2 regions of the Microbacterium sp. Clip185 genome follow, and region 2 is predicted to be linked to the other one. Evidence: riboswitches for the same ligand, from Rfam matches in the RefSeq annotation. Region 2 holds a riboswitch; the other holds the start of a gene.
What was found. A riboswitch is a leader RNA that binds a small molecule or an ion and turns the genes downstream of it on or off. The one in region 2 is predicted to bind thiamine pyrophosphate.

Region 1 (14,575 bases), 860 kb from region 2:
CGAACTCCGCGGCCATGCCGAGGGTCGCCATCGTCATCCCGTACTTCGCGAGCGTGTAGCCGGTGTGGGCTCCGAGCCAGCGGGGCGAGAGGTTCAGCGGCGGCGACAGCGACAGGATGTGCGGGTTCTCCGCATCCTTCAGCATCGGCACCGCGGCGCGGGAGAGCAGGAACGTGCCGCGCACGTTGACATCCTGCATGAGGTCGTACTTCTTCGTCGTGAGCTCGAGAGAGCCTGACAGATCGATGACCGACGCGTTGTTGAGGACGATGTCGATGCCGCCGAACTCGCCGTGGGCGGTCAGCACCGCCTGCGTGATGTCGTCCTCGTTGCGCACGTCGCCGACGAGAGGCAGCGCATGCCCGCCTGCCTCCTCGATCGCCGCCGCGGCGGTGTGCACGGTGCCCTCGAGTTTCGGATGCGGGGTGTCGGTCTTGGCGAGCAGGGCGATGTTCGCGCCGTCGCGGGCCGCGCGCAGCGCGATCGCGAGGCCGATGCCGCGGCTGCCGCCCGACATGAGGATGGTCTTGCCGGCGAGCGGCTTCTGCTCGGTCATGGGTCTCCTTGGTGCGTCGGATTCACCCGCGGCGGGCGGATGCGGCGGCGAACGCCTGGATGCGGGCCTTCGCCTCGGGGGTGTCGAAGGCGGCGCCGATCGTGCGCGCCTCGTCGTCGAGGTTCTCGGCGAAGGAGCGGTCGGCGCCGGAGCGGACGAGCCGCTTGGCCTGGCCGAACGCGCCCGTCGCACCGTCGAGCCAGAAGCGGGCGATCTCGAGAGCACGGGATGCGGGGTCGGCGACCACCTCCGCGACCAGTCCCCATTCGAGCGCCTCGACCGCCGAGAGCGTGCGGTCCTGGAGGAGCAGCTGCAGCGCGCGGCGCGGGCCGACGGCGGCGGCCAGCAGGGTCGAGACGCCGAGATCGGGCGTGAGGCCGATGTTCGCGTACCGGCTGACGAACTTCGCCCCCTCGGTCGCGACGATGTAGTCCGCCGTGAGCATGAGCCCCAGTCCGCCGCCGGCGACCGCCCCCTGAACGGCGGCGACGACGGGCACGTGGGACTCGGTGAAGGCACGGATGCCCTCGTGGATCACGTGGGCTGCGGCTGTGACATCGCTGCCCGCGGCGCCGGAGGTCGCCATGGAGATCACGTCGCCGCCGGCGCAGAAGGCGGGGCCGGCCGCATCCAGGAGCACGGCGCCGACCGCGGGATCGGCGGTGACCTGCCGGGCGACGTCCCGCCAGCGCTCGCCCATGGCGAAGTCCATCGCGTTCAGGCGATCGGGACGATTCAGCGTCACGCGGGCGATACCGTCGGCGATCTCCACCCGAATCGAGTCGGCGCTCATCGCGGAGCCATCCGAATCGCGCCGTCGAGACGGATCGTCTCGCCGTTGAGGTAGCCGTTGCGCACGATCTCGGCCACGAGACCCGCATACTCGTCGGGCCGTCCGAGGCGGGCGGGGTAGGGCACCTGCTGACCGAGCGAGTCCTGCGCCGGCTGCGGCAGACCCGCGAGCATCGGCGTCTCCATGATGCCCGGCGCGATCGTGACGACCCGGATCGCGTGGCGGGCGAGTTCGCGGGCGATCGGCAGGGTCATGGCGTGCACGCCGCCCTTGGACGCGGAGTACGCCGGCTGCCCGATCTGCCCGTCGAACGCGGCGACCGACGCCGTGTTCACGATGACGCCCCGATCACCGCCCGCGGTCGGTTCGGTGCGGGCGATCGCGGCCGACGACTGGGCGATGACGTTGTAGGTGCCGACGAGGTTCACGCGCACGAGCTTCTCGAAGTCGGCGAGAGGCGTCGGGACGCCCTCTCGATCGAGAACCTTGGCCGGCGGCGCGATGCCCGCGCAGTTGACGACCACGCGAAGGGGCGCGACGGCGGATGCGGCGGCGACCGCATCCGCGATCTGCTCGGGACTCGTGACATCGGCCGCAGCGAACGTGCCGCCCAGCTCGGCCGCGCGTTCCGCGCCCGCCGAGGACGGCAGGTCGACGAGGACGACGTGCGCCCCCTCGGCGGCGAGTCGCTGAGCCGTGGCCCAGCCGAGTCCGCTCGCGCCGCCCGTGATCAGCGCGGATGCGCCCGCGACATCCATACGTTCTCCTTCGTACGTCGGTATCGGGTTCCACCTTACGCGGCACCCGGTCCCATCGTCACGCCCCTCAGCGGGCACCCGGAGCGCCGCCCCGGGTCAGAGGGCGAAGACGAGGGTCCAGGTGCCGGCGAGCACCGCCGCGGTCACGGATGCGGCGGCGATCACCGCGGCGAGGGCGAGCAGCACCGCGTCGCGCCAGCCCAGCCGCGACGGCCGGGCCCACGTGCGCGGTGCGTCGGACCCGAAGCCGCGGGCCTCCATGGCCGTCGCGAGCTTCGTGCCGCGGCGGATGGAGAGCACGAAGAGGGCGAACGCCTGACCGAGGAAGCGGCGGATGCGGCCGCGATCGGCCACCCCTCGTGCACGCCGGGCCAGGGCGAGCTCACGCCAGTCGTCGACCAGCAGGCCCACCAGGCGCAGGCCGGCGAGTGCACCGAGCACGAAGCGGGCGGGAAGACGCAGCAGCTGGGCGAGACCGTCGGCGAGGTCGGTGGGGTCGGTCGTGATGAACAGGACGACGGACGGCAGTGCGATCGCCAGCACACGCAGCACGATGGCGGCCGCGAGGGAGAGCGAGCCCTCACTGACGCGCACGAGCCCCCACTCGAAGAACACCGCGCCGGAAGGCCGGCCGTACAGCACGGTGGCGGCACCGCCGATGAGCGCGGCGACCGCGATCGGCCACACGCGCAGCCACACCTCGCGCGCCCGCAGCCGCGAGAACGCCAGCAGCACGAGGGTGGCCGCGAGTGTGACGGCTGCCGAGACCGGGTCGATCGAGAGCAGCAGGGTGACCGAGACGACGAGGGTCGCGGCGAGTTTGGCGACCGGGTTGATCCGGCCCAGCGGGCTCGCCGAGGCGTCGATCGCGAACAGGCTCATGAGGCCCGCCCCAGCCGCAGCTCGTCGTCGGCGAGCTGCGCGACGAGGGAGGGATCGTGCGAGACGAAGCCGATCGCGGTGCCGTCGGCACGCAGCTCGTCGATCAGCTCCGCGAGCTCCCGCCAGGTGCGCGCGTCCTGGCCGTAGGTCGGCTCGTCGAGCAGGATGACGCGGGGCGCGGTCGCGAGCACGGCCGCAACCGTCAACCGACGCTTCTCCCCGCCGGAGAGCGTGAAGGGGTTCACCTCAGCGAGGCGTCCCAGGCGCAGGCGTTCGAGCAGCGGATCGATCCGCGCGGCCACCTCCGCTTCGGACAGCCCCAGCGCGCGAGGACCGACGGCGAGCTCGTCGCGCACGCGCGCGGTGAGCAGCTGGTGCTCGGGTTCCTGGAAGACGGTGCCGATGCGGGTGAGCAACTGCGCGGCGCGCCATCGGGACGGATCGGGTCCTATGCCGGCGGCCAACGCATCCGCCGCTCGCACCTGACCGCCGATCGGCGGCAGCAGCCCCGCCAGGGTGAGCGCGAGCGTGGACTTGCCGGCGCCGTTGGCTCCCGTGATCGCGAGCGCCCGACCCGCGCTCAGCTGCACGTCGATCCCGGATGCGGCGGCGAGCGCCTCACGACGGGCCGCCCGCCGGCGTCCGACGGCGAGGCCCGTGCCGACCACGAGCGACGATGCCGCGCCGGTGCGCGGACGCGGGCTGATCTGCACCGGCACCCCGGGCACCCACACGCCGGCATCGGTCAGGGCATCCGAGGCCGCGGCGAAGACGTCGGCGGGGACACCGTCCGCAAGTACCCCGCCGTCGGGAGCGAGCACGACGACACGGTCGACGAGCTCGGCCCACAGGTCGACACGGTGCTCGACGACCACGAGCGTCGCCCCGGTGCGGGCGGCGACGGCGGCGACCGCATCCCGCACCTGCACCGCGCCGTCGGGATCGAGATTGGCCGTGGGCTCGTCGAGCAGCAGGAGCTTCGGACGCATGGCCAGTGCACCGGCGAGCGCGAGCCGCTGCTTCTGCCCGCCCGACAGTGCAGACGTGGGGTGGTCGAGCGGCACCGACAGACCCACCGCCTCCAGGGCTTCACCGACCCGCGACCAGATCTCGTCGGCGGGAACCCCCAGGTTCTCGCAGCCGAACGCGACGTCGTCGCCGACGCGGGCGAGGATCACCTGCGCGTCGGGATCCTGCAGCACCATGCCGGCGACACCGCGGACGGATGCGGGGAGCTGGCCGTCGACGGTCAGCTCCCCCGTGGCCTCGCCGTCCTCGTCGCCGCCCAGCACCCCGGCGAAGGCGCGCAGCAGCGTCGACTTGCCCGCACCGCTCGCTCCCAGCAGCAGCACCCGCTCACCGGGCTCGATCGTGAGGTCGATGTCGGCGACGGCCCAGCGCCTGCGGCCCGCGTGCCGCCACCCCCACCCGCGGGCGACGACCCGCGCGCCGTGCGTCACGCCGCGTCGGCGGCTTCGACGATGCGCGCCTGACGTCCGGAGGCGAACCGGTCGAGAGCCCCCGTCGCGGCGAGCGCCCGGGCGATGAGCCACGAGACGAGGCCCGCGATGAGGACGCCCGAGACGATCGCCGAGACGAAGTAGATCGCACGGGGACCGATGTCGTACGCGGCGATAGAGGAGAAGTTGGTGTCGAGCAGCGCCACGGCCAGCCCCGTGAGCGCACCCGAGACGAGAGCGACCCAGAGCCGGTAGTTGGCGTAGGCGAACAGCGCGAAGCCGAGCTCGGCGCCCACGCCCTGCACGACACCCCAGATGAAGGTCGTGAAGCCCCACTGCGTGCCGAGCGCCATGGAGACGACGGCGGCGACGATCTCGCCGTACAGCGCGGCACCCGGCTTGCGGATGATGAGCCCCGTGAGCACACCCGCGAACAGCCAGCCCCCGGCGAGCACACCCTCGAGCCCCGGCAGGAACGCGAGCGCCGTGCTCAGCGGCGTCCAGGCCTGGCCCCAGACCCAGAAGATGACACCCGCCGCGACACCGATCACGCTGGCGACGACGATGTCGACCACTCGCCACCGCCACCGGGAGGCGAGGGATGAACGAGCGGATGTGGACGTGGACGTGTGCATTGATGCTCCTTCCTGCGCCGGCATGATCCGGATCAGGTTCGACGGTCGAAGCGTGGATCCGCTTCCTCTCAGCCCGGCTCACCGGACTCCCGTGGTTGACGTGCCGAGTATAGACCCGCAGCTCGCGCTACCGTAGGCGGGTGACCGTGACTGGCCCGACCCCGCCCACTCGGCGTTCGCTGCGCCGCGGCGGCCGCGACGAGCCGCACGTCGACGAGGCGCCGCTGCCGCCCGACGACCTCGAGATCGAGGTGCCTTCCGTGCCGGCGGATGCCGCATCCACGCCCGCGCTCATCGCCGCCGCGAGCTTCGACGACACGACCGATGGCGCCACCCCGTCCCCAGCGCAGGATGCGGCCGCATCCGTGCCGGTCGTCGTGCCGCCGGCGACCACGGCGCTGAGCTGGGTCGATGAGACGACCGTCACCCACGCGTCCCGTGCGGTCCCCCAGCTCGAGGCCGCCGGCGCGGCGTCGTTCACCCCCGTCGCCGCGGACCTGCTCGCCCGCGCACCCCGCCGCACCCCATGGCGTCCCGGCGTCCTCGTTCCGATCGCGCTGATCGTCGCCGTGATCGCGGCGTACTGCGGCACGACGCTGCTGTGGCCGCTGCACGCCGTCGCCCCCACGGTGCAGGCGTCCGCGGTCGAGGCCACTCCCTCGGCGGCGGCTGTCGGGGCATGGCCCGGCGCGGGCAGTGCCGCCGTCGTCGTCGACGGCGTCGGCTCGCCCATCGCGTCGAGCGCCGACGCGCGTTCGATCGCCAGCATCACCAAGGTCGTGACGGCGATGGTCGTGCTCGACCAGCTGCCCCTCGCCCCAGGCGAACAGGGCCAGGAGTTCGCGTTCAGCGCGGCCGATGAGAGCAGCTACTGGTCGTATCGCCGCAACGGCGAGTCGGCTCTCAACGTTCCGGTGGGCGGAACGTTGACCGAGTACCAGATGCTGCAGGGCATGCTCATGGGTTCCGCGAACAACTACGCCGATCGCCTCGCCGACACCATCTGGCCCAACAACGCGGTGTACGCGCGAGCAGCCAACGACTGGCTCGCCGCCCACGGCGTCTCGGGCATCACGATCGCGGGCCCCGCCGGCATCGAGGCGGAGAACGCGGCCACCCCCGAGGCGCTGCTCGAGGTCGCCAAGCGCGCGCTGGCCGACCCCGTCATCGCCGAGATCGTGCGTACACCCTCCGTCGAGCTTCCCGGCGCCGGTCTCGTCGAGAACACGAACAAACTGCTCGCGGACCCCGGCGTCGTCGGCCTCAAGACCGGTACCCTCGACTCCTACAACCTGCTCGCCGCGAAGGATGTCACAATCGGCGACACCACTGTGCGCATCTACGCCGCGACGCTCGGACAGCCCGACGTCGAGACGCGGGATGCGGCCACGCGCGCACTGTTCGCCCAGGTCGAGCAGGAGCTGCAGCTCAAGCCTTCCGTCGCGGCCGGCACGACCGTCGGTCAGGTCGAGACGAAGTGGGGCGCGACGGTCCCGATCGTGACCGCGGCCGACGCCGACGTGGTGCTGTGGAACGGCTCCGCCGCGACCGTGGCGACCTCGTTCGATCTCGGCGACGCGAGCGAGCAGGGCGACGTCGTCGGCTCGCTCGTCGCGACCGGCCCGAAGGACCAGTCGACGGTGGACGTCGTTCTCGACGGCGAACTGGACGGACCGAGCCCCTGGTGGCGTCTGACCCACCCGCTCGAGCTGTTCGGCCTCGTCTGAACGATCCGGCCGAGGGGGCTCAGACGCGGAAGTCGGGGGAGCCGAGCACGCGCTCGACCGTGATCTCCAGCGCGACGCGGTCGGGGTTCGGGCGGGGCTCGCGGTAGCGGCGGGTGTAGAGCTCGACCGCATGGGCCACCGAATCCGTATCCTCGACGACGCGCGCCGGACCCTCGAAGCTGAGCCAGCGGCGACCGTCGACGGTGTTGACGCTCGCCCGGCCCGTGCGCTCGACGTTGAGGAACTTCTGCGTGCCGCGGGAGCCGATCACCCGCACGATGCCGTCCTCGTAGGTGATGCCGACCGGCACCGAGTGGATGCGGCCCTGCCGGTCCAGCGTGGACAGCGTGGCGAGGTGGTACTCGGACAGGAACGCGCGCGCGGCATCGGTGATCACCGCATCAGCCTGCCAGAGCCGGATAGGCGTCGGCTCAGAACCGCCAGATGAGCGGCACGTACAGCACGGCTGCGGCGAGGAACAGCAGGGCGAGCGGGAGCCCGAGGCGCCAGTAGTCGCCGAAGCGGTATCCGCCGGGGGCCAGGACCATGAGGTTGGCCGGGGTCGCGACGGGCGTCAGGAAGGATGCGGCGCCCGCGACGGTCAGCGCCATGAGGAAGGTGATGGGGCTGACCCCGAGGTTCACCGCGATCGCCGTGGCGACGGGCGCGACGATCAGTACCGTCGCGACGTTCGAGATGAACTGGCCGAGAACGACGGTGACCACGCAGACGGCGAGCAGGGCGAGATGCGGATCGGCCGAGCCCACGACGCGGAGGACGCCGTCGGCCACGACCTCCGCCGCGCCCGTCTGCAAGAAGGCTGCCGAGAGCGGGATCATGCCGGCGATGAGCACGAGCGTCGTCCACGAGATGTCCTGATACAGGGCGGGAAGCGTGACGACGCGGGTGAGCACGAGGGCACCGGCCGCCACCAGGCCCGCCACCGCGGGCGGCGTGAGTCCGGTCGCCAGAAGGACAACCATGATGCCGGTGATGACGAGTGTGCGCCGGGCCCCGCGCCGCATCCCGGTGCGCACGGTCCGCACGGCGCCCGTGCGCACGGTCTCGGGCACCAGCGACAGCGTCTCCGCCTCACGAGGACCGGGCACGGGGTCCGGGAGGGCATCCGGTCGGGCGGGCAGCAGACGGTCGCCGAACAGGATGATGACCGCAAGGGCGCCGCCCAGCAGCGGCAGGCCGACGAGCGCGAACTCCGCGAAGCCGAATCCGCGACCGGTCTCCGCCTCGGCGAGCTCCGAGACCACGACGTTCACGGGCGTCCCGGTGAGCGTGAGCAGCGACGCCGCGGATGCGAGGAAGGCCAGCGGGATCATGACCTTCGACGCGGGGATGCGGGCGCGCCGGGCGATCACTGCGGCGACGGGCACCAGGGCGGCCACAGCGCCGTTGATGCTGAGAAAGGCGGTCAGCACCGCGACGAGGGCACCGAGCGCGGCGATGACCGGGCTACGGCGATGACCGGCGCGCGCGACGATCAGGCCCCCGAGCCAGCGAGTGATGCCGCTGCGCTCGAGCGCGCTGGCCACGACGAACAGGCTGGCGATGAACAGCACCGTGGGATCGCCGAAGCCGGCGAGTGCTTCGGGAAGGGTGAGCACACCCGTTGCCCAGAGGGCGAGCGCGACGCCGATCGCCACGACCTCCAGGGGCACGCGGCCGGAGAGGAACGCGAGCACCGCCAGCCCCAGGATGAGGAACGTGGCGGCGATGGGGTCCATACCTCCACGCTAGCGGCGGGCCGTTCGCCGCATCCGGTGCGAGACCGTGCGATCAGACGAAGCGCACCGTGGCGTCGAGCCGCGTGCGCACGTCGAAGACCTCGTTGCCGCCGATGTCGCGCGCCCCCGTCACGCCGCGGCGCAGCACGGTGGCCAGCGCCGAGCGGCCGGCGACCACGACGGGTGTGCCGCGTACGCTGCCGAGCTCGGTGATCTGCTGGGCGAGGTCGTTGTCGGGCAGCACGACGATGGCGCCGCTGAAACGCACCCGCGCGGCACGGGCGACGACCCGCATCCGCGAGAGCAGGTCGCTGACGGGAGCGCCGACGACGGCGGGGCCGATGATCTCGCCGCGGCGGAAGCCGACGGGGCCGCCGAAGTCCTCCGACAGCACGCCGTACAGGCCGCTCGGACCGAGCACGATGTGATCGAGTTTCTCGTCGAGATCTCCGCTGCGACCGGATGCGGCGACGTCGTGCCAGACGCTGTAGCCCATGCCGAGGTCGGCAACAATGCGCGCGGTCGCCTCCTCGGCGAGCGCGTCGGCAAGGAGGCGACGGATCTCGCGCGGCGCCGAGCGCACCAGCTGCGCGTCGTAGGGGTCGGGCACTTCGGTGCCGCGTCCCACCCATTCACGGATGAGGGTGAGGTAGCGCTCGCGTCGCCATCCGCCGGGCTGGCCGGCCGACCGTGCGCGCGGACGCGTGTCCTGCCGCGCACGCGGCGGCGTCCACGCGCCCTCCGCCTCGGGTGCGGCACTCACCGCGCCCCGGCCGCGGTCGTACGCCGCTCGCGCCTCCGGCGTGCCCACGAGCTCCCACGCGCGCTGCACCTCGACGAAGCGCACGGCGTCGCCGCCGGTGTCGGGATGCGTCTCGCGCAACCGCACCCGGAAGGCACGGCGCAGCGTCTCGTCATCGGCATCGGCCGCGACCTGGAGGATGTCGTACGCGGATGCGGAGAGGGGACTGTCGAACACGCCGCCTCGCTTTCACCTGCCGCACGGCAGCGTCCAGGCTACCGGCCCGTGCCTGTTCGGGCGCCGTGAGCTCAGCGGCGTTCGTTGCGTCGCGCGTACGCCGCGGCCTTGCGGCTGGACAGCGCGAGCAGCACCAGGATGTCCAAGCCGAGGTTCAGCAGGGTGCCGCTGATGCGGATGTCCTGCCCCTGCACCCACCAGGTGAAGAAGGCGAAGCTGATCGACAGCACCGAGAAGACGAGCACGGTGACCCGCGAGCGGTTTCCGCCGCGCAGAACGAAGATCGCCATGACGGTGTCGAACAGCAGGACGGCTCCGCCCACGGCCCACACGAACCCGAGTCCGAGGGCCCGCTCCTCTTCGCTCAGGGGCACGCCGTCGATCACGAGCGACGCGTCGTGCACGATGTGACGCCACTCGAGGCTGATCGACAGCAGCCAGAACACGCCCGCGAGCACACGCAGCAGCACGAGGAGCCCGCCGGCGACGGTCGCAGCGGGCCGGGGCATGTCCGGGTCGTAGGCCAGCGGGCGCGCGAGACGCACCGGCGACTCGAACGCCGCGCGTTTGCGCGGGACTCTCTCGCTCACGCCGCCACCCCCCGCACGTCCACGATCGGCAGATCGCCGTCGGTGCGGATGCTGTCGCCGCCGCCGTTGCGGGCGTGATAGCCGGTGGAGAAGTCTGCGATGACGTCCACGCTCACCCGCGGCTCGGCCGCGGTCACCGTCTGCACGATGTGGTCGCGCTCGATATCGGTGTCGGCGTCGATGCGGTGGGTCACCTGGAGGGTGAACAGCGACAGTCCGACGGCGGTGTCGAAAGTGCCGGCGGCGAGCCAGTCCACCCGACGCCCGCCCGGCAGCAGCCAGTCGTCGGGGCAGCGCCAGAAGCGCACGTGATGCCGCTGCGCGGGATTGCCGTCCACCTCCTGCTGGTAGGCGAAGTCCTGCTGGCGCGAGAACAGGAACAGCGGGCTGACGGGCGCCTCGTCGTAGCTGCGCCTGGTCACAGTCGACGTGATGATGCGCCAGGACGATGCGAGGGTCACCGGGTCGGCCTTCGTCCAGCCCGCGCGGCGCAGCACGTCCTCGATCTGCTCGGCGCTGCCCATGAACGCGAGGTTCACCGGATCGCCGAGCAGTCCGTCGCTCGTGCGCGTGCGGCCGATGAAGTAGTCGGGCACGTAGATCATCGTCAGGATGCGGTGCAGCCGCGGCAGGACGAGGTACGCCAGCAGCGCCCAGAACGCGACCGCGAGCGGGATGCCCCACCATCCGACACGGAACGTCTCGGTGAAGCTCAGATACGCGAGCCAGATGGAGGCGAGGCCGGCGAAGACGAAGAAGAAGCCGTCGAGCGCGACGCCGATCGAGTATGCCCGGCGCTTGCCCTTCTCCCCCGCAGCCACGATCAGCCCCAGAGCGCCCGCGGAGGTCGGAAGGCGAAGGCCTGGTCGACGATTTCGGGATCGAGCTCGTCGAGCGAGGCGGGTTGCCAGCGCGGGGAGCGGTCCTTGTCCACCAGCTGTGCACGGATGCCCTCGACGAGGTCGGGCTGCGTGAGGGCGAACCACATCACGAGCCCGTACTCCTGCTCCAGCACCTCGCGCAGCGACCGCTTGCGCCGCGCGCGGCGCACGGCCTCGAGCGTCACGGTCAGCGCGGTCGGCGAGAGCGAGGAGATCAGCTCGGCGGCGGCGGCCGCATCCGGTTCGGGGTGCGCGCGCAGCCGTGTGAGGATCTCGCTCACCGAGTCGGCGGCGAACGCGTCGTCGATCCAGGGCCTCGCCTTCTCGAGACGAGAGGTCTCCGGCGTCTCGTCGAACAGCAGCACGAGTTCGGCCGGACCCTGCGGGTCCGCGCGGGTCTCGAGCGCGTCGCGGAAGGCCTCGATGCGGTCAGCGGGAACGAGGTGGTCGGCGAAGCCTGCGTAGATCGCATCAGCCGCATCCATCGTGCCGCCGGTGAGCGCGAGGTACTCGCCGATGCGCCCGGGGGCGTGGGCGAGCAACCAGGTGCCGCCGACGTCGGGGGTGAAACCGATGCGGGTCTCGGGCATCGCCACCTGCGAACGCTCGGTGACCACGCGGTGTCCGGCGTGCGAGGCGAGTCCCACGCCGCCGCCCATCGTGATCCCGTCTGCGATCGTGACGACCGGCTTCGGGTACTCGGCGAGGCGGGCGTTCAGCGCGTACTCCGCGAGGAAGAAGTCGGCGGTGCGCTCCGCGTCGGAGCTCATCGCCTGCTCGCGTAGGAGACGCACATCGCCGCCCGCGCAGAAGCCACGCTCGCCCGCGCCGTCGAGCAGCACGACCTCGACATCGGCGTCTCGCTCCCACGCATCCAGTGCGGCAGCGAGCCGGCCCACCATGTCGATGTCGACCGCGTTGAGCGCGCGCGGACGGTTGAGCGTCAACCGCCCCACCCCCTGATCCGACCGCACCAGCACCGTCGCATCCGCACCGCTCATGCCCGCCACGTTAGCGCCGCCGGCGCGCCCTGACAGGGATCAATGAGAGTCGATCCCCGTTTTTCCGCGTGTTTCCGCCAGAATGGAGAAACGTTCTGACCTTGACGGAGGTTCCCATGCCCGACGGCCAGATCCTGGAGTTCTCCGAGGTCACCAAGAGATTCGGCGCGATCGACGCCGTGTCCCGGTTGAGCGCGCGCATCGAGCCCGGCCTCGTGACCGGATTCCTCGGCCCGAACGGCGCCGGCAAGACCACCTCGCTGCGCATGCTGCTGGGGCTGGTTCGGCCCACCTCCGGCACGACGACGATCGGGGGCTCGCACTACAGCGAGCTGCGTCACCCGCTGCGCACAGTCGGCGCGGCGCTCGAAGCCTCGAGCTTCCACCCGGGCCGCAGCGGCGCCAACCACCTCAAGGTCTACGCGCAGGCGGCGGGGCTGCCGACCAGCCGCATCGACGAGACGCTCGCTCTCGTCGGCCTCTCGGATGCGGCCGGGCGCAAGGTCGGCGGCTACTCCCTCGGCATGCGGCAGCGGCTGGGGCTCGCCACGGCGCTGCTCGGCGACCCGGGCATCCTGGTGCTCGACGAGCCGTCCAACGGACTCGATCCCGAGGGCATCAAGTGGATGCGGATGCTGCTGCGCGCGTTCGCCGACGAGGGCCGCACGGTGCTCGTCTCCTCGCACCTGCTCCTGGAGATCCAGCAGACCGCGGATCGCCTGCTCATCCTCGCCCGGGGAAAGCTCGTGTTCGACGGCGGCATCGAAGATCTCGCCGATCCCAACGAGTACGCGACGGTCGTCGATGCCCCCGATCGCGCCGCCCTCGAGGCCGCGCTGACCGCCGCGGGGCACTCTTTCGAGGTGTTGCGCTCGGGGCTCACGGTACGCGGAGCGGAGCCCGTGGAGGTCGGCGCACTCGCCGCCGCATCCGGCATCGCCCTGTCGGGCCTGCAGCGCCGCGGCCCTGAGCTCGAGGAGATCTTCCTCGCGCTGGTCGACGGCACCCGGGTGCACCGACCGGTGGGCGAGGCCGGCGCGATCCCTGCGGTCGACGAAGACGCGCCGCTCGCGCCCGAGAACGATCCCGCCCCGGAGACGTCGGAGATCACCGAGGCGCCCGACGTGGAGGTGCCGCTGGACACGCCCGTCCCCGAGGGCGCCGCCGAGGCCGCCCGCGAGGATGCTGCCGAGGGTGCACCGACCGACGAGCCCGCAGCGGCGGATGAGCCCGGGGCGACGACGCCCGCATCGACGGCGGACGAGGAGCATGTCACCGTCCCCGACGAGGTCGCGTCACCCTCGAGCGAGGAGCATGCCGGTGCCCCCGCATCCGACGGCGAGACGGTGCACGAGGGTGAGCCCGCCCCGACCGAGGCCATCCAGATCAGCGAGCCGATGGATGAGGCCGAGCCGCATCCCGAAGCCGACGACCGCGAGGAAGGGGGCCGGGCATGAGCCTCGTGAACGTCACCCGCTCCGAGCTGACCAAGCAGTTCACCACCTCGATCTGGTGGATCCTCGGCATCGTCCTCGCCGGATACGTCGGGTTCACGGCGGCGGGCTTGACCGTGGTGTTCGCGCTGGCCGCGAGCGGCGCGCTGCCCTCGAGCGGCGGCGGCCTCACGGCGACGGGCGTGCCGGGTGATGTCAGCGCCCTGATCTACAGCCTCGCCGCATCCGTCGGTTATGTGTTCCCGCTGCTGATCGGCACACTTCTGGTCACCGGCGAGTTCCGCCACAACACGCTCACCCCGACGTTCCTCACCACTCCGAAGCGAGGACGGGTGCTCACGGCGAAGGTCCTGGCCGGGGCCGTCATGGGCCTGGTCTACGCCGCCCTCGCGCTGATCGTCACCGTCGGTCCCGCCGCCGGCATCCTGGCCGGATTCGGACAGCACACGGGCCTCGACTCGTCCGACACGTGGGCGATGCTGGGCCGCATCGTGATCTCTTTCGTGCTGTGGGTCGTGGTCGGCATCGGTGTGGGTCTCGTGGTGCGCAACCAGGTCGCGGCCGTCGTGATCGTGCTCGCCTTCACGCAGTTCGTCGAGCCCCTGCTGCGCTTCGGCGGCGCCTTCGTCTCCGGCCTGAGCGACGCTGCCCGGTTCCTTCCGGGCGCCGCGAGTGACACCCTCGTCGGCGCGAGCCTGTTCTCGGCCAGCGCGGGAGGGGATGCGGGCCAGCCGCTGGAGTGGTGGGTCGGCGGCCTCGTGCTGCTCGCCTATGGTCTGCTGTTCACCGTGCTCGGCTACCTCTCGAGCTGGCGCCGCGACGTCGGCTGACCCTCGCCCGCGGGGACCCGCACGACCTCGCCGAGTGAGTATTCATTCATCGAGTGAGCACCCCATTCAGTGCTCATTCGGCGAACGGATGCTCGCTCGGCGGATGCGGAGGGATGCGGGAGGCTCCCGGGAGGCTCCCGGGGATGCGGGCTCAGCTGGAGGCGAGCTCGACGATGTCGGTCGGGTCGTCGCCCGCGTCGACGCGGAGCGCACGCACGAGGGCCTCGCCGTGACGAGTACCGAGCACGAGCCGCTGGAACTCGGTGTCGCCCTCGAGGTCGATCACCACG
Region 2 (14,575 bases):
TGCAGGGAGTAGAAGGGATGCGGCAGCGGCTAAGAGTGCGCCTCGCGCGAGAAGCAGCGCGAGGACACTGAGGATCGCTCGGCGGCTCATGGGACTCTCTCCTGTGGGGCGGACCTGGTCAGCGAACGGAACGGATCGGGAGGACGGCGAGACCGCCCAGAACCGAGAATCCGATGGCGAGGGCGAAGAACGCGTCGTAACCGCCTCCGCCGGCAGCGAGGAGGGGAAGTGCGATCACCGGGACGACCAGCTGCGGCACCTGGTAGGACAGGGCGACGATGCCGAGGTCCTTGCCCGCCTCATCGAAGGAGGGCAGGACCTCGGTCATGAGAGCGACATCGACCGAGACGTACGCACCCTGGGCTGCGCCCACGATCGCGATCCCGATGAGGATCGATTCGACATCGCCAGCGAGCATCGTGACGAGCAGCCCGATCGCACTCAGCAGGCTCGCGATGGTCACGACCGCCTTGCGTCGTCCCGATCGATCCGAGATCCACCCGAACAGAACGGCAGTGATCACGTTCCCGATGGTGAAGACGACGAGCGCGAGCGCTTGTACGGGCGAGGCCGCCCTCGCAGGCACGTGCAGGCGATCGATGATGATGTACAGCAGGAACGTCGAGATGGCGGTGATCGACATCGTCACGAGGAACCGCGAGAGGAACGCCCAGAAGAAATCGGGATGCCGGCGCGGGCTCAACCAGTACGTCGAGAGGATGTCCCGGCCGCTGAGCGACGGGGCCGGTGTCGTGCGCACGATGTCGTCGAAGCGGAACACCATGACGGTGCTCAACACCACCCCGACCATGCCCGGAACGACGAACCAGGCCCACCTCTGGTCGTTCGGCAGCACGGCCATGACCTGTGCGCCCACAATGAGGCCGAGCCCGGTCGCCACGCCGGCGGCCGCGGCGATCCGCGCCCGGATGCGTCGCGGGATCTGGTCGGCCAGTAGCGCGTGGATGACCATGTTGGTCGCCCCGAAGCCCGTCTGAACGATCAGCCAGCCGACCAGTGTTCCTACGAAGCTGTCGCTGAGCGCGAGGATCACGATCCCCGTCGTCGCGACGACGGCTCCGCCGACCAGCCACGGTCGTCGCATGCCGAAGCGGGACATCGTTCGATCGGAGAGTCGTCCGAATAGGGGAGTGATGACGATGATGACGATCCCGCCGGCGCCGGCGATGATCGACAGGTTCGTCGCCTTCGTCGCGTCGTCGAGGAACGCCAGAGCCTTCGGGATGGAGGCACCGCCGATCGTGCCGAGCGCGATCGTCACCCCGAACCACGCCACGACGAACAAGGACAGGAATCCGCGAGGCTGAGGACTTCCGGCGATCTCGTCCCGCGCGGCACCGTTCGGCGCGATGGTCGGCTCGGCGGCTTGCGCAGTCGGAGGCAGGTTTCTGGGAGGGAACATCGTCGTACCTCGGGTTTCTCAGGCGGCGGGGTGTGCGCGATGGCGGTATGCGAGCCGGGCGGCTGCGGCCGATCGCCGCTGCCAGGTGCGTGCCGGTGCGAAGGTCGCGGTCAGGCCGGGGGAGCCGTGCACGTGTCCCGCGCCGACACAGACGACGGTCGGCACCCCGGCATCGCGCAGGCGCTCGCCGTAGGCGAGGCCGGCGTCTCGAAGCGGGTCGAGTTCGGCGACCTGGACGAAGGTGGGCGGAAGTCCGGAGAGGTCGTCGGCGAGGAGCGGCTGGGCATACGCGTTCGAGCCGTTGTCGTCGAGATAGAGGGCGGGCAGCTCCTGGTATCCGTCCATCCCGAATCCGTGGGCGAACTGGACGGCGGAGGGCCCGAATGCCGTCAAGGCGACGGCGGGGACTTCGAGCGATTGATGGATGAGGGTGATATCGCCTCGGTCCCGCAGACGAAGCGCCGCGCTCGCGGCGATGGCCGCGCCCGCGGACGCCCCCGCGATCCCGATCCGGCCGGCATCCACCCCGAACCGGCGAGGCTGTTCGCACAAGAGGTCGATCACGGCGATGGCATCGTCGACGGCGGCGGGGTATCGGTGCTCCGGAGCGAGGCGATAGTCCACCGAGATCACCTGGATGCGAACGCTGCGGGCACGTGCCGTCAGCAGTCTGTCGTTGATGATCTCGTGAATGGAACCGGAGATGAAGCCGCCTCCGTGCAGGAAGACCTCGGTCGGGGCCGGAGTGGCCAAGCCGTCGGGGAGGTAGCGACGGATGGTGAGAGATCCTGCTCGCGTGCGGACGATGTCGTTACGGATCCCGACGCCCGTTGCGCGGGGAGCACAGAACTCACGAGCGACCGCGTCGGAGAGTCGTCGCTCCGCGGCGCGTCGCGCTGCGACATCCGCGCTGGTCAGGTCGGGGAGCGCGGAAGACAGCTGGGTGATGCGGGCGGCCCACGCGAGGATGGCGGGCGAGACGGTGACCGGAGCCTCGGTCATGGCGCCGTCGCCGGAGGTTCTGCGTAATCGACGGCGTCATCGTGAAGGGAACGCAGCGTCGCGACGACCTGTCGGTGCGCGTCGTCAGCCGCCGGGTTGAGACGGCGGTGACCGGCCGAACCGTGATCCTGTCCGAGATATCTGACGCAGGTGACGGGCACTCCCGACGCCGCGAGCACGCGCGCATACGCTTCACCGTCACCGCGCAGGACGTCGCGCTCCGCGGTCAGGATCAGTGCAGGGGGCAGCCCCGAGTGGTCCCGCGCTCGAAGCGGCGACGCGTAAGGCTGAGGTGCTGCCCTGCTGACGCTGTCTGCGCCAAGGTAGTCACGCACGATCGGTCGGAGCATGCGGCGCACTACGGCACCGGGCATCAGTGGCGAGATCGCTCGTGCGTCCAGATGGCGGCCGGTCAGATCCAGGGCGGGAACCTCGAGCAGTTGCAGGCGAAGCGGGTGACCGCCGCGGTCGCGGTTCATCAGCGTGACCGCAGCGGCGAGGTTCCCTCCTGCCGATGCGCCTCCGAGGGCTATGCGACCCGCGTCTCCGCCGATCTCCGGCGCATGGGCGATCGCCCATTCGAAGACGCTCCAGCACTGCTCCGGTTGAGCGGGGTAGGTGACCTCGGGTGCGAGGGAGTACTCACCCGCGACCACGATTACCCTGGCCTCCGCGGCCCGCACGCGGCACATCGTGTCGAGACCCGACCAGTCGATTCCGCCCATCGTGAACGAGCCGCCGAAGAAGTACACGAGGACGGGCAGTCGCACCGGCGAGGAGGAGTCGAGCGGCTCCGCAGTCGGCCAGTAGACGCGCAGACGAGCCTCCGGGTAGCCGCTGACAGGCAGGATGTGCTCCTGAGTCGCAACCTGAGGGGCGGCGACTCCCGTTGCCTCTGTCGCTGCCGCATCCATTCGCTGTGCGTAAGACCGCCGCTGCACAGGGTCCTTAGGAAACCCGTGCCGCCACGAGTCGCCCATGACGGGCCTCGCGACTTCCTCGACCCGACGCGCAGCTGCTGCGACGAAGGGATCGCCCTTCCGGGTGTTCTTCATCGTGGAGTCCTTCCGTCAACTCCACTCTCTATAATCAAAACACTTCGATACAAGTGTTTGGATAATGCAAATGGCCAAGAGCTCAGAACGCGGTCGTGTGACGATCTACGAGGTGGCGCGTGCCGCGGGGGTGAGCATCTCAACGGTCTCGCTCGCCATCAATCGTCCGCACAAAGTGAACGCTCTCACGCGGCAGACTGTGATCGACACGGCAGTTCGCCTCGGCTATCGCGGGCAGGCGCACATCCCGGCGGGCAAGCGGATCGCGGTCGCGGCTCCCTTCTCGACCTATCCGTCGTACTACCTGCGGCTCACGGGGATGCTGACGTACTCGTCATCTGCAGATGTCGACATTGTCGTGCACGACCTCCCGTCAACGGCGGGATCCGCGGCGCCCGTCCTGGACGCTCTGCCGGTCAAGGCGGGCATCGACGGCATCATTGTGATGGGCGCGCCGTTGTCGCGCGAAGCCACGCGCACGGCATCGTTGCCGGGGCCTCCCGTCGTCCTCGTCGACGTGCCAGACAGCAGCGGTCTGCATCCCGACATTCCCGTCGTCCTCATCGACGACCGCCGGGGCGGCGAGCTGATCGGACGGCACCTCGCGGATCGTGGGCACCGTCGTGTGGCCTTCGTGCACGAGCCGCAGCGGTCCACGGAGTATCTGTCCGCTGGCATGCTGCGGGCGGAAGGGCTTTCCCGCCACATCGAGGTCGTTCCCTGCGAGGCTGCCGACCTCACTGCCCTCGCCGTGCAACTCGACAGCGCCCTCGCGGACCCACGCGTCACCGCCATCGTCGCCAATCACGACCAGCTCGCGGCAGAGATCCACGCCGTGCTGGCGGAGCGTGGCCCACATTCGATCGCTCTGGCGGGCTACGACGGCAGCGCCACCTCCGAGCTTCTCGGCATCACATCCGTCTGGCAGCCCTTCGAGGAATCTGGGCGGGCGGCCATGCGTCTGATTCTCGATCTGGCCAGCGGAGAGCATGCCAACCTCGGCTCGCTCGTTCTCACACCCAGGCTCATGGTCCGAGCCAGCACGGTGCCGGCGGCGACGTCGCCGCACGACTAGCGGCGCTGGGACCGCTGCGATCGGATTGCGACGACCAGGAAGGCCGCCGCAATGGCCGTGAATGCGCCCGTCATCACCCACTGCTGGCCGATTCCGCTTGCGGCGGCGCCCAGAGCGAACAGTGCGCCGGCGATGTAATACAGAACAGTTCTCGTCATGGGGCCACAGTGACCGACCGAAGAGCTTCGATACCAACTTCGTCACCGCGGTTCACGCAGTCCCGGTGGAGCGACCGATCTCTCAACGACGTCCCTCAGCCGCCGGAGGAGTCCTGAACCGCCGGCCTTATGCTCCGTGCTCTCGTCGCAGTGATGCGACGAAGTCGAGCTTCTCCAACACGGGGTCCGGCAGGAGGAACGGGTAGAGGTCGCTCTTGCCCATCGAGCGGTTGATCATGTTGAGCCCGGTGGCCAGCGGCATCCAGACCTCCGTCACGACATCGCGGAACGTCGCGAATGCATCGACTCCCGCGAACGTGGCCAGCCCGTACTGGTCGGCGGTCTCGAGCGTGTCGGTGATGTGCAGGAAGTGGGCCCACGTCTCGGCGAAGTCCTCGTAGGGGTGCATGGTCGAGTACGTCGAGATGTAGCGGGCCTGCCATCCTGCCGGCGGCCCCTCGGAGTAGTGGCGGTCGATCTCGGCCTGGTAGTCGGCGCGCTCGTCGCCGAACAGCGTGCGCGCCTCGGCGACGCGGTCGGTGTTCTCCACGAGCAGCCACTCGACGTAGTGCCCGACCTCGTGACGGAAGTGACCGAGCATGGTCCGGTAGGGCTCACCCAGCTGCTTCTGCACCTTCACCCGGTACGCGTCGTCGCTCTCGGCCAGATCGATCGTGATGACGCCCGCATCATGGCCAATGACGACGTTCTCCTGCACGCTCGAGAGCAGATCGAAGCACAGTCCCTTTTCGGGGTCCTCAGCCTTCCCGACCACGGCGAAGCCGAGCCGGTCGAGCTCGAAGAGCAGCCACCTCTTGGCGCGTTCGGCGACGGGATACTGCGAAAGTCCCTCGAGGTCGGCGTCGTTGGGGCGCACGCGGGTGAGGTCGCACGCAGAGCACTCACCGCCCTCGACTGCGGCCAGCCACGTGCAGCCGGACAGGCCCAGGTTTCGGCACACGTGCCACACGACCCCTGACGGATCCACGTATCGGCCCGTGCTATCGACGGGAACGATCTCGCCCTCAGCGCGGGAGAAGCCGAGCGGAGTGCCGCACGACGTGCAGACGGAGTTCTCGAAGTACAGGGCGTTCCCGCACACGCGGCATCGGAAGGCTCTCACCCGGCAAGCGTGGCAGAACGGACCGATCGGCGGTGCGGGCTTGCGATCCATCCGGATGCGGTCCTCCCCGTCGCACTGGTCACCTAGACTCGGGCGCATGGGAACGTTGAACGCAGCGCCGATGACGGCGTTCGTCTACTCGATCCGCGACCGCCGCGCCTGACGGCGCGTCGCTGATCTTCGCGTGATCGCGCCGTCTTCCGGGATGTCCTCGCACCCCGGCAGCGCGTCCTTCTTCGTACCCGCTCACCGGGGTGCTCCGAATCTTCCTTTGGAGCGCTCATGCGTACCCGTTCCGTTCACGGCGGCCGCCACGAACTCGGCCAGAACTTCCTCGTCCACACACCCACCATCGACCGCATCGTCACGCTCGTCGCCGCATCCGAGGGGCCGATCCTCGAGATCGGGGCGGGCGGTGGCGCGCTGACCGCGGGTCTTACCCGTCTCGGCCGGCCGCTCACCGCGATCGACATCGACGAGCGCCGCGTCGCGACACTGCGACGGTCTCATCCCACGGTGCGCGTCGAGCACGCCGACGTCCTGCGCCATCCGCTCGACGCGCCCGTCGTCGTGGGAAACGTGCCGTTCCACCTCACCACGCCGATCATGCGGAGACTTCTGCGGCGGCCTTGCTGGCAGCATTCGGTCCTGCTGACCCAGTGGGAAGTCGCCCGCAAACGCGCCGGCGTCGGCGGCGGCACCCTCCTCACTGCGCAGTCGGCGCCGTGGTTCACCTTCGCCCTGCACGGGCGGGTGCCGGTGCGAGCGTTTCGACCCATGCCGTCCGTGGACGGCGGCATTCTGTCGATCACCCGCCGCCCTGCGCCGCTCGTCTCGGTCGCGGACCGGCGCGCTTACGAGCGGTTCGTCGGCGATGTGTTCACCGCCCGAGGGCGGGGCATGACGGCGATCCTCGCGACGGTCACTCGCATGTCGACCCCCGCCGCGCGAGGTCGACTGGATGCGGTGGGCATCGCCCACGGCGCGCTGCCCCGTGACCTGAGTGCGCACCAGTGGGCGCGGTTGTGGCGGGCGTGTGCCGACGCGTGACGGCGCCCACTCGCAGCCCGAGCGGGCAGGATGGATACGCGGGAGGGACAGGAATGAGCGCACGCACGGTCGGGTTCATCGGCCTCGGCATCATGGGAGTGCCCATGGCGTCGAATCTCGTCGACGTGGGGTTCGACGTCGTCGTCTGGGCACGCTCGGCGCCGCCGCGAGACGAGCTCGTCGCGCGTGGCGCGCGGGCCGCTGAGAGCGTCGCGGGAGTCTTCGCCGCGGCCGAGACCGTCATCCTGATGCTGCGCGACGAGCCGGCGGTCGATGCCGTGCTCGCACGCGGCACGGATGACTTCGCCCGGCTCGTGGCAGAGCGGACAGTGGTCCAGATGGGGACCTTCACGACCGCCTTCTCACAGGAGCTGACCGCCGATGTCGCCGCGGCGGGCGGCCGGTACGTCGAGGCGCCCGTCTCGGGATCGCGGGGCCCCGCGATCGAGGGAACGCTCGTGGGCATGCTCGCGGGGGAGCCCGAGGTGCTCGATCATGTCGAGCCCGTGGTCGCAGCGATGTGCGCGCAGACGTTCCGGTGCGGAGACATTCCCAAGGCGCTGACGATGAAGCTCGCGGTGAACACGTATCTGATCACGATGGTGACCGGACTCGCCGAGACGATCCACTTCGCCGAACGTGCGGGCGCCGACCTGGGCGTGCTCCGAGAGGTGCTCGCGGCGGGTCCCATGGCATCGGCGGTGTCGCGCGGCAAGGCGCAGAAGCTCGCTGCCGGCGACCTGTCCGCGCAGGCGGCGATCGCCGATGTGCTCAAGAACGCCAGGCTCGCCGAAGACGCTGCGCGAGCCGTCGGTTCCGCGCATCCGTTGATCACGGCGAGCAGACGACTCTACGAGGAGGCCGTCGACGCGGGATGGGGGGATGTGGACATGATCGGCGTCATCGAGGCGCTCGCCGCGCGAAGCGCGCGAACGGACGAGACGACGAAGGAGCGATCATGACTGTCCTCATCCGCCCGGCCGCCGCATCCGATCATCCGCGCCTCGTGGAGGTGTGGCGGTCCGCGGTCGAAGCCACGCATGACTTCCTGACCTCGGCCGAGGTCGACCTCTACGAGCAGCAGCTGCGTGAGTACCTTCCGCAGATGCCGGTGCTCTGGGTCGCGGTCGATGACGACACCGCCATCGGTTTCCTCGGCTCCGGCGACGGCGTCATCGAGATGCTGTTCGTCGACCCGACCCGGCACGGGCGAGGGATCGGGCGGGCGCTCGTGGCGCGCGTCGCAGGGGGAGCGGCCCCGCTTCGCGTCGATGTGAACGAGGAGAACGCGGGCGCCCAGCGCTTCTATGCGGCGCTCGGGTTCATCGAGGTCGGACGCTCCGCGCTCGACGGCGAGGGGCAGCCGCATCCGATCCTCCATCTCGAGCGCCCGCTCGGCTAACCTGAACCCACACATACGACACGGGGTGCCCTGCGGGGCTGAGATCACACCCGTCGAACCTGATCTCGTCAGTACGAGCGGAGGGATGTCGCACATGACGCGCGCGCCAGAGAACCTGATCGAATCCACCATCCGGGCCTGGGAGGCGGTGCGGGAGCACGGCCCGCTCGTGCAGTGCCTGACCAACGCGGTGGTCACGGGCTTCACCGCCAACGTCCTCCTCGCCCTCGGGGCGGCTCCGGCGATGGTCGACATCCCGGAGGAGGCGGGACCGTTCGCGCGCATCGCCTCGGGGGTCCTGGTCAATCTCGGCACGCCCGGCGCCGAGCAGCGCGAGGCGATGCGCGAGGCCGTGGGGGCCGCGCAGGACGCGGGCACTCCCTGGGTGCTCGACCCCGTGGCGATCGGCGTGCTGCCGGTGCGCACCGCGCTCGCCGCCGAGCTCGTCGCGGCGGCGCCGAGCGTCGTGCGCGGCAACGCATCCGAGATCATCGCCCTCGACGGCTCGGGCGCCGGCGGCCGGGGAGTCGACGCGACGGAGGGCGTGGAGGATGCGGTCGCCGCCGCCCGGCGCATCGCGCAGACGACCGGTGCGATCGTCGCCGTCTCCGGCGCTGTGGACATGATCACGGACGGTACCCGCGAGGTGCGTCTCGGCAACGGCGATGCGCTGCTGACCCGCGTCACCGGAGGCGGATGCGCTCTCGGTGCCGTCGTGGCCGCGTTCGCGGGCGTCGAGGAGGATCGCTTCGCGGCGGTGGTCGCCGCGGTCACGGTCTACAACGTCGCGGCCGAGCTCGCCGCGGCGCGTGCCACCGGCCCGGGCAGCTTCGCCGTGGCGTTCCTCGACGCGCTCGCCGGACTCGACGCCGAGACGCTGCGGACTCGGGCGGTGATCGCGTGAACGCGGACCTCTCGCTGTACCTCGTGACGGATGCGGGCATCGCCGCGGCGGCGGGCCACGACATCGTCGACGTGGTACGCCAGGCGACGGCGAACGGCGTCACGACGGTCCAGCTGCGCGAGAAGGACGCCTCCGCACGTCGCTTCCTCGACACAGTCGCGAGGGTGTCGGCCGTGCTGCCCGACGGTGTCGCGCTGCTCGTCAACGACCGCGTGGACGTCTTCCTCGCCGCTCGTCAGGCGGGCGCGCGCGTATCGGGAGTGCATGTGGGGCAGAGCGATCTTCCGCCGGACGCAGTGCGCGCACTGATCGGTGATGACGCGATCGTCGGCCTCAGCGCCGCTACGCCGGAGCAGCTGGCGGCCGCATCCGACAGCGGTGTCGTCGACTACGTCGGCATCGGTGCGCTCCACGCGACCGCCACGAAGCGCGATGCGCCGCCACCGTTGGGCCACGAGTCGTTTGCGCGACTGGTCGCGGCGAGCGCGCTGCCCGCCGTGGCGATCGGCGGTGTCACCGCCACCGACCTGGGCCCGCTGCGGCGAGCGGGTGCGGCGGGCGCGGCCGTCGTGTCGGCGATCTGCGGTGCGAGCGACCCCGCAGAAGCGGTCCGTATGCTGCGCGCGGCATGGGATGCGGCATGAGCGCCGGGCGCGGCATCCCGCGGGTGCTGAGCATCGCCGGAACCGACCCCACGGGAGGCGCCGGCATCCAGGCGGATCTCAAGAGCATCGCCGCGAACGGCGGTTACGGCATGGCCGTCGTCACCGCCCTCGTCGCGCAGAACACGCACGGAGTGCGTTCGGTGCACGTGCCGCCCGTCGCGTTCCTCGCCGAGCAGCTCGACGCCGTCTCCGACGATGTGCGGATCGATGCGGTGAAGATCGGCATGCTCGCCACCGTCGAAGTGATCGAGACGGTCGCGGCCTGGCTCGGCCGCATCCGCCCGCCGGTCGTCGTACTGGACCCGGTGATGGTCGCGACGAGCGGCGATCGTCTGCTGGACGCGGATGCCGAGGACGCCCTCCGGCGGCTGCTACCGCACGTCGATCTCGTGACCCCGAATGTGCCCGAGCTCGCGATCCTCGCGGGCGCACCCGAGGCTTCGGCGTGGACCGACGTGCTCGCGCAGGCGAGTGTCGTGGCTCGTGCGAACGGCGTGCGCGTGCTCGCCAAGGGCGGTCACCTGTCGGGGGAGCGGCTGCCGGACGCGCTCGTGGAGATCATCGACGGTCGCGTCTCCGTCACCGAGTTCGCCGGTACCCGCATCCGCACCCGGAACACGCACGGCACGGGCTGCTCGCTCTCATCGGCGGTGGCGACCCGCGCGGCGGCCACCGGCGAGTGGGCGCAGGCGACGGCGGAGTCGAAGAGGTGGCTCGCCGAGAGCATCCGTCACGGCGCTGAGCTCCAGGTCGGCTCGGGCGACGGTCCGATCAGCCACTTCGCCGGGCTCTGGGAACGCGGCGGTCTCGACACCCGGCCGACCGCGCACGAGGTCGAGGCCGGGTGGTGGGAGCACATCGCCGGCATCCGTGCGGAGATCGACGACCTGCCGTTCGTGCGGGGGCTGGGCGACGGCACGCTCGGGAGGAGCGCGTTCCTCGGCTATCTCGCTCAGGATGCGCTGTACCTCGGCGAGTACGCCCGCGTCCTCGCCGACGCCGCTCGCCTCGCGCCGGACTCCGCGGAGCGTGCGTTCTGGGCCGGAAGCGCCCAGAACGCGATCCTCGGCGAGCTGCAACTGCACGAGCACTGGCTCGCGGGCGAGCCCGGGTGCGGTGAGCATCCTGATGCGGTCACGACGGCCTACCTCGATCACCTGCTGGCGACATCGGCCCGCGGCGACTACCGCGTGCTCATCGCGGCGCTCCTGCCCTGCTACTGGATCTACCAGGACGTCGGCGAGCGACTGCACGCCCTCTCGCACGAGGAGCATCCGTATCGGTCCTGGCTCGACACCTACGCCGACCCGGTCTTCGCTCAGTCCACCCGCCGCGCGATCGACATCGTCGCCCGGTCGGCGGCGACGGCGGATGCGGCGACCCGAGCCGCGATGCACGACGCGTTCCTGGTGTCCTCCCGTCACGAGCTCGCCTTCTTCGCCGCGGTCAGATGACGCCCCGCGACCCGGTCAGAGCACTGCGGCGGTGACGCGTCGGTGAGCCGACACCCGGTCCGCGGCGCGGGCCACCGCCTGCAGGGTGGCCGCGAGCGTGGAGCGGTCGCGGCCCGCGACCCACGCCGGACCGTCCGCGTCTCGGTACTCGATGAGCGTGACCGCTTCGGCATCCGCGCCCGTGGTCAGCGAGCTCTGGTGGAGAGAGAGGATCGCGAGGTCGATCCCGCAGCCGGCCAGCGCGCACACGGCCGCCTCGACCGGCCCGAGGCCCGCGTGCGTGGAACGCTGCACCTGGTCGTCGACGCGCACGATGACCTCGGTGGTGGCGTTCCCCTCGTCGATGTGTACCGCCTCGAGCCCGATGCTCGAGTGCTGCGGGTCGCTCATGTAGACCTCGGTGAACAGTGACCAGATCGCATCGGCCGTCACCTCCTCGCCCGTGGTGTCGGTGTGCCGCTGAACGTGCCGGGAGAAGTCGATCTGAAGTCGTCGGGGCAGCACGATGCCGTACTCGGTCTCCAGCAGGTAGGCGATGCCGCCCTTGCCGGACTGAGAGTTGACGCGGATGACCGCGTCGTAGCTGCGTCCGATGTCCGCGGGATCGATAGGCAGGTAGGGCACTCGCCAGGCGATCTCCCGCTGATCGCGCCCCTCGGCTGCAGCTCTAGCGCGGTGTTCCGCGAAGCCCTTCTTGATCGCATCCTGGTGCGTGCCGCTGAACGCGGTGTGCACGAGGTCGCCGACATAGGGATGGCGCGGATGCACGTCGATGCGGTTGCAGTACTCGACCGTGCGGCGGATGTCGTCGATGTCGGAGAAGTCGATCATGGGGTCGATGCCCTGCGCGTGAAGATTCAGGGCGAGGGTTGCGATGTCCACGTTTCCCGTGCGCTCGCCGTTGCCGAAGATGCACCCTTCGACGCGCTGAGCGCCGGCCAGGACCGCCAACTCGGCGCAGGCGATGCCGGTGCCGCGATCGTTGTGCGGGTGCACCGAGAGGATCACCCCGTCGCGGTGGGCGAGGTGCGTGTGCATGAACTCGATCTGATCGGCGTAGACGTTGGGGGTCGCGATCTCGACGGTGGCGGGGAGATTCAAGATGACGGGGCGCTCCGGGCTCGCCTGCCACAGCTTGGTGATCGCGTCGCACACCTCGATGACGTAGTCGGGCTCCGTGAGATTGAACACCTCGGGCGAGAACTCGAAGCGGACATTCGGCAGGTGGCCCGCGAGCTCCCATACGTCTCTGCCGCCGGCGAGAATGAGATCGCGCAGCTCGTCACGGTCCTTCTCGAGCACGGTCGTGCGCCAGACCGGCGCCGTCGCGGTGTACATGTGGATGACGACCTCGTTGCGGATGCCGCGGATCGCTGCCACGGTCCGCTCGATCAGATCGCGTCGTGCCGGCGTGAACACGACGATCGTGACGTCGTCGGGCGCGAGGTCGGAGTCGGCGATCAGGCGCACGAAGTCGTAGTCCGTCTGGGATGCGGACGGGTAGCCGACTTCGATCTCCGTGTAGCCCATGCGCACCATGAGCTCGAAGAACCGGCGCTTGCGCGCGGGGTCCATGGGCTCGGCAAGGGCCTGATTGCCGTCGCGCAGGTCGACGGGGACCCACAGGGGGGCAGTGGTGATGCGGCGGTTCGGCCAGCGGCGCTCCACATCGGCGAGGGGTACCTCGACGCGCGCGTAGGCGTCGCTGTAGCGGTGTGAGGGCATGCCGGAGGGGCGCTGCCGGTTCCAGGCGGGGGTGGGTGTGGTGGTCATGATCGGACGTCCTCGGGTCTGGGATGCAGACCGGCGCAGGTTCGGCTCCACGACGGGGAGCCGGTCTGGCTACGCCCCGCCGTGGCGGCGAAGAAGGAGGAATCCGCGGGTGGACACGTCGAGCACGCTACCATAGTCCTCAGACAAGTTGAGGAGTTCGGATGACTCAGGTGTCACGGACGCCGCTGGCAGATCAAGCTGCTGATCTGCTTCTCGCCCGGGTGCGTGCGGGGGAGTGGGCGCTGGGTGCCAAGCTCCCCGGCGAGACGACCCTCGCCGCCCAGCTGGGTGTCGGCCGCTCCACCGTGCGCGAGGCGATCCGTCGGCTCGCCGGCGGCGGCATCCTCGATTCGCGGCATGGTTCGGGTGTCTACGTGATCGCCCTCGATGCACCCGACGAATGGGGCGACGTCCTCCGGCGCGCGGACATCGTGACCGTGATCGAGGCGCGCACGGCGATCGAGGTGGAGGCGGCCACGCTGGCGGCGCAGCGGCGCACGCCCGCCGATCTACGTGCCATTCGACGCGCGCTCGAGGTCAGGACCCTCCCCGGCCAGAGCGTCGAGGAGCACGTGGATGCGGACATGGCCCTGCACCGGGCGATCGTCGTGGCGTCGCACAACGAGGTGCTGGTCGAACTGTTCGACGGCTTCGTGCCTCGCGTTCGGCGCACCATGGTCGAGATGCTCCGCATCCGGCCGACGGTCTCGGAGCGCGACGATCACGACGCGCACACGGCCGTCGTCCGAGCGATCGCGGAGCGGGAACCGGATGCGGCGGCGGGCGCGAGCCGCACGCACCTCGACGCACTGAAGGCGGCGCTGTCCTGAGGCGGGGCCGTCAGTGCGACGGCGCCAGTGCAGCGGCGAGGGCGATATCGAGAGCGGCGCGCTGCCTGTCCGGGGTCCACTGCTCGGGGTCTCCCGCGGCCAGTGCCGTGATCCCCTCGACGGACGCGCTCAGCGAGGCGGCACGCTCCTCGCATACTTCCGGCGTCAGCCCCGTCGCCGCGTCGATCAGTCCTGCCAGGCGAGTCGCGAAGGCGCGACTGTTGCTGACGTGACGCTCCCGCAGCACCGGATCGCCGAGTGCGGCGCCGAGAAAGGCCACCCAGGCCCTGGCTTCGGCCAAGCGTGCGTCATCGACCGCGAGCGTCCCATACGTGATCGCTCGAATCGCGGTGACCGGGTCTGACGCATCCGCCTGCAAGGCATCGGCGCGCATCGCCGTGCGCTGGTGGAGGACGTCCCGCGCGTGGAGCAGCAGCGCGCGCTTGTCGGGGAACGTGTGCAGGACCAGGCCCGTGCTGCATCCTGCGCGCGCCGCGACAGCGCGCAGAGTCAGGCCCGTGGGTCCGCCGTCGGCGAGAGTCAGAAACACAGCCTCCGACAGGCGTGCCCGCTGGGCGGCGTCGTCTCGGATGCGAGGCATGTGCAGAGCGTAACAGGTGTTACGGTAACATCCGTTACGGAAAGGATCCGCTCATGGTCT

Region 1: another riboswitch for thiamine pyrophosphate. It lies ahead of PQV94_RS01995 (ECF transporter S component); the one in region 2 lies ahead of thiM (hydroxyethylthiazole kinase).

Annotation. Positions count from the first base shown of each region.
Region 1 covers NZ_CP117996.1:382,871-397,445, reverse strand. The annotation lists gene PQV94_RS02020 (SDR family oxidoreductase) at 1-556, opposite strand, end outside; gene PQV94_RS02015 (enoyl-CoA hydratase/isomerase family protein) at 579-1,349, opposite strand; gene PQV94_RS02010 (SDR family NAD(P)-dependent oxidoreductase) at 1,346-2,107, opposite strand; gene PQV94_RS02005 (energy-coupling factor transporter transmembrane component T family protein) at 2,204-2,989, opposite strand; gene PQV94_RS02000 (ABC transporter ATP-binding protein) at 2,986-4,449, opposite strand; gene PQV94_RS01995 (ECF transporter S component) at 4,446-5,084, opposite strand; TPP riboswitch at 5,077-5,187, opposite strand; gene PQV94_RS01990 (D-alanyl-D-alanine carboxypeptidase family protein) at 5,225-6,811, shown strand; gene PQV94_RS01985 (PPOX class F420-dependent oxidoreductase) at 6,831-7,208, opposite strand; gene PQV94_RS01980 (SLC13 family permease) at 7,243-8,550, opposite strand; gene PQV94_RS01975 (J domain-containing protein) at 8,603-9,529, opposite strand; gene PQV94_RS01970 (hypothetical protein) at 9,601-10,119, opposite strand; gene PQV94_RS01965 (LssY C-terminal domain-containing protein) at 10,116-10,940, opposite strand; gene PQV94_RS01960 (enoyl-CoA hydratase/isomerase family protein) at 10,943-12,001, opposite strand; gene PQV94_RS01955 (ATP-binding cassette domain-containing protein) at 12,118-13,458, shown strand; gene PQV94_RS01950 (ABC transporter permease) at 13,455-14,285, shown strand; gene PQV94_RS01945 (hypothetical protein) at 14,437-14,575, opposite strand, start outside.
Region 2 covers NZ_CP117996.1:1,241,183-1,255,757, forward strand. The annotation lists gene PQV94_RS05880 (CPBP family intramembrane glutamic endopeptidase) at 1-90, opposite strand, end outside; gene PQV94_RS05885 (MFS transporter) at 119-1,423, opposite strand; gene PQV94_RS05890 (alpha/beta hydrolase) at 1,442-2,425, opposite strand; gene PQV94_RS05895 (alpha/beta hydrolase) at 2,422-3,480, opposite strand; gene PQV94_RS05900 (LacI family DNA-binding transcriptional regulator) at 3,551-4,555, shown strand; gene PQV94_RS05905 (hypothetical protein) at 4,552-4,713, opposite strand; gene PQV94_RS05910 (zinc-binding metallopeptidase family protein) at 4,841-5,836, opposite strand; gene erm (23S ribosomal RNA methyltransferase Erm) at 6,119-6,886, shown strand; gene PQV94_RS05920 (NAD(P)-dependent oxidoreductase) at 6,940-7,848, shown strand; gene PQV94_RS05925 (GNAT family N-acetyltransferase) at 7,845-8,288, shown strand; TPP riboswitch at 8,300-8,391, shown strand; gene thiM (hydroxyethylthiazole kinase) at 8,383-9,192, shown strand; gene thiE (thiamine phosphate synthase) at 9,189-9,836, shown strand; gene PQV94_RS05940 (bifunctional hydroxymethylpyrimidine kinase/phosphomethylpyrimidine kinase) at 9,833-11,311, shown strand; gene PQV94_RS05945 (2-isopropylmalate synthase) at 11,327-13,084, opposite strand; gene PQV94_RS05950 (FadR/GntR family transcriptional regulator) at 13,246-13,914, shown strand; gene PQV94_RS05955 (TetR/AcrR family transcriptional regulator) at 13,925-14,515, opposite strand; gene PQV94_RS05960 (hypothetical protein) at 14,569-14,575, shown strand, end outside.